DNA from 2 places in the Paractinoplanes hotanensis genome. Region 2 is predicted to be linked to the other one. Evidence: riboswitches for the same ligand, from Rfam matches in the RefSeq annotation. Region 2 holds a riboswitch; the other holds the start of a gene.

Region 1 (3,402 bases), on a different contig from region 2:
GCGCAGGTCCAGGTCGGAGTCGACGGACGCGAAGCCGTAGAGGTGCGCCCCGCTCACCGTCGCGAAGATCACCGGGTACGGCAGCTCGGCGACCACCTCGGCCGACCAGGCGGGCACGACAGTCGTCACGTCAAGTTCCTTTCCCGTACGCCGGCCAGCAGCTGATCTATCGTGCGGCGCTCAGGCGACTCGGGCAGACCGGTCGCCGCCCGGGCCGACGCAAGATCATGCTGCAGGTCGCCGGCCCAGGCCACCACCGAATTCCACGGCACCGACCCGCTCCTGACCTCGAGCAGCCGGGGGCGCAGCGACCGCACCTCGACGAGCACGTCGCCGGTGCGCAGCACGTGGGCGCCGGCCAGCAGCAAACGGATCATGTGCATGGCCTGCTTCCAGTTGGTCTCGCCGGTGCGCTCCCGGCGGGCGGAGACCCGGTTGAGCTGGTCGCGCGCGTACTCGCCGTACGTCGCCGCCACCTTGCTGGAGAGGAACGCCTGCCGCACCGCCAGCAGCTCCCGGCCGTCCGGCGTCAGGGTTTCGACGATGGGGGACCAGAGCACCTCGAGCACGGTCGGGTTGGCCTGCAGCGCGAGCACGCAGAACCGCTCGATCTCCCAGGTGAACTGCTCGGGCAGCGGCCCGTCGAAGTGGGTCGGCGGCTTGTCCAGCGACCAGAACGCCCGGGTCGGCGCCGCGTACACGCCCCGGCGGTCGTGGTCGGAGCCGGGCCCGTCGAGTCCGTAGGCGCGCGATCCGACCACGACCCCGAGGATCGTGCGCTCGATCACGGTCTACAGATCCAGCACGGTGCCGTCGATGTCGCCGATCTCGGCCTCGCTGAGGGCCAGGTTGCCGATCGTCGCGACGTTGTTCTCGAGCTGCTCGACGCTGCTGGCCCCGATGATGACGCTGGTCATCCGCTCGTCGCGCAGCGCCCAGGCCAGGGCCGTCTGGGCCAGCGACTGGCCGCGGCGCTTCGCGATGTCGTTGAGCGCGTGGATGCGGCCCAGCGTCTGGCTGTCCAGGGCTTCCTCGTTGAGGAAGCGGCTGGTGCGCACCCGCGAGTCGTCCGGGATGCCGCCGAGGTAGCGGTCGGTGAGCAGGCCCTGCTGGAGCGGGCTGTACGCGATGCAACCGGCGCCGGCGGCGGACAGCGTGTCGAGCAGGTTGTCCTTCTCGATCCAGCGGTTGAGGATCGAGTACGACGGCTGGTGGATCAGCAGCGGCGTGCCGAGATCCCGCAGGATGGCCGCCGCCGCGGCGGTCTGCTCAGAGGTGTAGTTCGACAGGCCGACGTACTGGGCCTTGCCCGCGCGGACCACGGCGTCGAGCGCGCCCATGGTCTCCTCGAGCGGCGTCTCCGGGTCGGGCCGGTGGTGGTAGAAGATGTCCACGTAGTCGAGCCCGAGCCGCTTCAGCGACTGGTCGAGCGAGCTGACCAGGTATTTCCGGGAGCCGAAGTCGCCGTAGGGCCCGGGCCACATGTCGTACCCGGCCTTGGTCGAGACGACGATCTCGTCGCGGTGGGCCTGGAAGTCGGTGGCGAGGACGCGGCCGAAGTTCTCCTCGGCGCTGCCCGGCGGCGGCCCGTAGTTGTTGGCCAGGTCGAAGTGGGTCACACCGAGGTCGAACGCGCGGCGCACGATGTCGCGCTGGCGCTGCCAGGGACGCTCGTGCCCGAAGTTGTGCCACAGGCCGAGCGAGACGACGGGCAGGCGCAGGCCGCTGCGTCCGGTCCGCCGGTAGGGCATGGTGTCGTAGCGGTTGCCCGCGGGGGTGTAGATCACAACCCCACCCTAGAGACACGCGGTGGAAACGTGTCCGCTGGTAGGTTGGTTGCCAGCCACGCGGGAGAGACCGAGGTCGACCTCGGCGCCGAAGGGGCAAATCCTCCCCGGAACCTCTCAGGCAAAAGGACCGCGTGGGCAGACGACTCTGAAGCATCCGTGCGCCTGCGGTTGGGCCCGCGCGGCGGTGACAGAGGGGGAGGCCGACTAGTCGACCTCTCTGAGGAGCCGTCATGACGTTCGCGAACCGGCACATCGGGCCGGACACCGACGAGCAGACCCACATGCTCAAAGCCATCGGGTACGCGTCGCTGGACGCCCTGATGGACGCCGCGATCCCCGAGGTGATCCGCTGGCACGGGTCGCTGAACCTGCCCGCGGCCGCCTCCGAGGAGGAGACGATCGCCGAGCTGCGCGCGATCGCCTCGCGCAACCGGGTGACCACGTCGATGATCGGCCTGGGCTACTACGGCACGCACACCCCGGCCGTGATCAAGCGGAACGTGCTGGAGAACCCGGCCTGGTACACGGCGTACACCCCGTACCAGCCGGAGATCAGCCAGGGCCGGCTCGAGGCGCTGCTCAACTTCCAGACCATGGTGACCGACCTCACCGGGCTGACCACGGCCAACGCCTCGATGCTGGACGAGGGCACCGCCGTCGCCGAGGCGATGACGCTGGCCAAGCGGGCTTCCAAGTCCAAGTCCCAGGTGTACGCGGTGGACGCGGACACGCTGCCGCAGACTCTCGCCGTGCTGCGGACCCGGGCCGAGCCGCTCGGCATCCGGCTCGCGCTGGTCGACCTCGACGCGGGTGCTTCGCTGCCCGATGAGTTCTTCGGGCTGCACCTGCAGTACCCGGGGGCCTCGGGCGCCGTACGGGACCACGCGCCTTTGATCGAAGCTGCCCACCGCCAGGGTGCCCTGGTGACAGTGGCCGCCGACCTGCTGGCGCTCACGCTGTTGCGCGCGCCGGGCGAGATCGGCGCCGACATCGCGGCCGGCACCACCCAGCGGTTCGGTGTTCCGCTGGCCTTCGGCGGGCCGCACGCCGGCTACCTGGCCGTGCGGGCCGGGCTCGAGCGGTCGCTGCCCGGCCGGCTCGTGGGCGTGTCGAAGGACGTGGACGGCGCCCCCGCCTACCGTCTCGCCCTGCAGACCCGTGAGCAGCACATCCGCCGCGAGAAGGCGACGAGCAACATCTGTACGGCGCAGGTCCTGCTCGCCGTCATGGCCGGCATGTACGCCGTCTACCACGGTCCGAAGGGGCTGCGGGAGATCGCCAAGCGCACCCACAACCACGCCCTGACCGTGGCCGGCAGCCTCGCTGCCGGGGGCGTCGAGGTCGCGCACGCCGCCTTCTTCGACACCGTGACCGCCGTGGTGCCGGGCCGGGCCGCCGGGATCGTCGCGGCCGCGGCCGCCGCCGGTGTCGACCTCCGCCTGGTCGACGCCGACCGGGTGTCGGTCGCCACGGATGAGACGACGACCGACGCCCACGTCGCGGCCGTGCTCGACGCCTTCGGTGTCCCTGCTTCCGAGGCCGCCGAATGCGGCGCCCAGCCCCTCGCGCGGTCCAGCGAGTACCTGACCCACCCGGTGTTCAGCTCGCATCA
Region 2 (3,402 bases):
GTATGAGTTCCGCGGCAACCGGGCAATCTATTACATGTTCGTCGCGGCCATGTTCTTCCCCGTTTTCCTGGCGCTCGTGCCGCTGTTCTTCGTGGTGCAGCAACTGGGCCTGCTGGGCACCTACGCCGGGCTGATCCTCGTCTACACCGCGTACGCCGTGCCGTTCACGGTCTTCTTTCTTCATTCGTTCTTCCGTACGCTGCCGAGCGAGATCGCCGAGGCCGCTGTGCTCGACGGCTGCTCGCACGGCGCCGTCTTCTTCCGTGTCATGCTGCCGCTCGCCCGTCCCGGGCTGGTCGCGGTCGGCATCTTCAATTTCCTCGGGCTCTGGAACCAGTATCTGCTCCCGCTGGTTCTCAATCCCGACCCGGACCGGTACGTCCTGGCGCAGGGTCTGGCCGCCCTGTCGGTCAGTCAGGGGTATCGCAGCGACTGGAGCGGCCTGTTCGCCGGCTTGACCATTGCCATGCTGCCGGTGCTCGTCGCCTACGTCGCGTTCCAACGGCACATCCGCGCCGGAATGACCGCCGGCGCGGTCAAGTAACTCCCCTTCATCCCCTTTCCTCTTTGGGAGGAGTCTGCTCGTGAAGATCGACAGACGTAAATGCGCTGCTCTCTTGGTGGCCGCGCTCACGGGAGTCGGCGCCGTCGCCGTCACCTCGGAATCCGCGTCGGCCGCCGACTGCGGCTACCTGTTCGACGACTTCAGCTACAGCTCGTCGTCCGACCCCGCGCTGGCCGCCAACGGCTGGACGCCCCGCAGCTACCAGGGCGGCCCGGGCGTGCCCGGCGCCAACTGGTCGCCGGCCGCCATCAGCTTCCCCACCAACAGCGGCCAGAAGGTCATGCAGCTGACCGCCTCGACCGACGGCACCGCCGCCGGCACCAAGCACGCCGAGCTGTACTCGACCCAGAAGCGCTACCTCGAGGGCACCTACGCCAGCCGGGTCCGCTTCACCGACACGCCGGTCAGCGGCAACGACGGCGACCACATCAACCAGACGTTCTTCACGATCAGCCCGCTCAACGGCGACCTCGACCCCACCTACAGCGAGCTCGACATCTCCGAATATCTGCCCAACGGCGGGTGGGGCGAGCAGGGGCCGATCAACTACCAGACGACCTGGTACACCTACCGCAACGAGCCCTGGTACGCCGACAACCTGCACTCCGAGCAGCGCAGCTCGCTCGACGGGTGGCACGACCTGGTGGCCCAGGTGGCCGACGGGCACGTCGTCTACTACATCGACGGCGTGCAGGTCGGCGACCACGGCGGCAAGTACTTCCCGCGCCAGACGATGACGATCAACTGGAACCTGTGGTTCATCGACCTGGCCACCCACTCGGGCGGCCTCAGCACCTACATCCAGCAGGTCGACTGGGTGCTGTTCGCCAAGAACCAGGTGCTGTCACCGTCCCAGGTGACCTCGCGGACCGGGGGTTACCGGTCGGCCGGCAGCACCTTCGTCGACACGGTGGCCTCGACCGGCGGCTGTACGACCACCCCGCCGACGACTCCACCGACCACCCCGCCGACGACTCCGCCCACGACCCCGCCTACGACCCCGCCGCCCGGTACGAGCTGCAGTGATGCGCCGAACTGGGCGTTCTCGTCCGTTTACACCGGCGGCAACCTGGTGAAGCACGAGAAGAGCAAGTTCGGCGACCCGAGCGGACCCAAGTCCGGCGACGGTGTGCACCTGTGGCGCGCCCGCTACTGGACACAGGGTTCGGAACCGGGCTGGACCGAGCAGTGGCAGGACCTGGGCCGCTGCTGACCGGTTAACCTGGGGGAGGCGGGACCGTCGTGTCCCGCTTCCCCGCAGGATCTTGACCCGTTCACCCGGGCGTCGATAGCTTTCGTCCCACAACTGAACAGCCACTTGACCGCCGCGGGAGAGTTCCCGTTCCGGCCGCGCGACGCTTGTCGCCGGGTCCGGCCGCGGGGCGCCGAAGGAGCAACTTCTCCCTCAGAATCTCTCAGGCACCCGTACCGCGATGGTCGGGCAACTCTGGAAAGCCGGGTTCGCCCGCGCCCAAGGTGCAAATCGCCGCTCCTCGTGTCGATGAAGCTCTCAGGCCCCATGACAGAGCGAGGGAGCCACCTCTCGAAGGAGCTTCCGCATGGCTGTGTCCGTTTTCGACCTGTTCTCCGTGGGTATCGGCCCGTCCAGCTCGCACACGGTCGGCCCGATGCGCGCCGCCCGCATGTTCGCCCGCCAACTCGACGACCGCACCGCCTCGGTACGCGCTGAGCTGTTCGGCTCGCTGGGCGCGACCGGGCACGGGCACGGCACGCCCAAGGCGGTGCTGCTCGGGCTCGAGGGCGCAGACCCGGAAACGGTGGATGTCGCGGGCGCGGACGCGCGGGCGGCTGCCATTCACAGCCGGGGGCTGCTCACGCTGCCGTGCGGGGCGGACGCCGAGGTCGACGTGGTGCTGCACCGGCGCCGTACGCTGCCCGGCCACCCCAACGGCATGACGTTCACCGCGTACTCCGCCGAGGGCGCCGAGCTCGTGCGGAAGACCTACTACTCGGTGGGCGGCGGGTTCGTCATCGCGGAGGGCGGGGTGCTGCGGCCGTCCGCGGTCGAGCTGACCCACCCGTTCACCAGCGGCGGCGACCTGCTGGCGCTGACGTCGGCCACCGGATTGTCGATCTCGCGGCTGATGCTGGCGAACGAGACGGCCTGGCGGTCGGCCGATTCTGTCCGGGACGGGCTGCTGAACATCTGGCGGGTCATGCAGGAATGCGTGGCGGCCGGGCTCGAGGCCGAGGGCGTGCTGCCCGGCGGCCTCAAGGTGCGCCGTCGCGCGGCGACCACGGCCCGGCAGTTGCGGGCAGCCGGCCGGGCCCCGGAGCACGCGATGGAGTGGCTCACCGCGTACGCGATGGCCGTGAACGAGGAGAACGCGGCCGGCGGCCGGGTCGTCACCGCGCCCACCAACGGCGCGGCCGGCATCATCCCGGCCGTGCTGCACTACTACATGCGCTTCGTGCCCGGCGCCGACGACGAGGGCGTGGTGCGCTTCCTGCTGGCGGCCGGGGCGATCGGCCTGCTCTTCAAGGAGAACGCCTCGATCAGCGGAGCCGAGGTGGGCTGCCAGGGCGAGGTCGGCTCGGCCTGCGCGATGGCGGCGGCCGGCCTGGCCGAGGTGCTGGGCGGCACGCCCGAACAGGTCGAGAACGCAGCCGAGATCGGCATGGAACACAACCTGGGCCTGACCTGCGACCCGGTGGGCGGCCTGGTGCAGATCCCGTGCATCGAACGCAACGGCATGGCCGCGGTCAAGGCGGTCACGGCGGCCCGCATGGCCCTGCGCGGCGACGGCCGCCACCACGTCTCCCTCGACAAGGTCATCAAAACCATGAAGGAGACCGGCGCCGACATGAAGGTCAAA

The links. A riboswitch is a leader RNA that binds a small molecule or an ion and turns the genes downstream of it on or off. The one in region 2 is predicted to bind glycine.
Region 1: linked by a shared signal. The riboswitch ahead of gcvP (aminomethyl-transferring glycine dehydrogenase) and the one ahead of LXN57_RS13620 (L-serine ammonia-lyase) in region 2 are both predicted to bind glycine.

What each region holds. Positions count from the first base shown of each region.
Region 1 covers NZ_JAMQOL010000029.1:82,431-85,832, reverse strand. Annotated here, with positions in the region: gene LXN57_RS21475 (nucleotidyltransferase domain-containing protein) at 1-129, opposite strand, end outside; gene LXN57_RS21470 (nucleotidyltransferase domain-containing protein) at 126-788, opposite strand; gene mgrA (L-glyceraldehyde 3-phosphate reductase) at 792-1,787, opposite strand; glycine riboswitch at 1,839-1,930, shown strand; gene gcvP (aminomethyl-transferring glycine dehydrogenase) at 2,021-3,402, shown strand, end outside.
Region 2 covers NZ_JAMQOL010000016.1:49,204-52,605, reverse strand. Annotated here, with positions in the region: gene LXN57_RS13630 (carbohydrate ABC transporter permease) at 1-544, shown strand, start outside; gene LXN57_RS13625 (glycosyl hydrolase) at 585-1,778, shown strand; glycine riboswitch at 1,884-2,006, shown strand; glycine riboswitch at 2,007-2,101, shown strand; gene LXN57_RS13620 (L-serine ammonia-lyase) at 2,125-3,402, shown strand, end outside.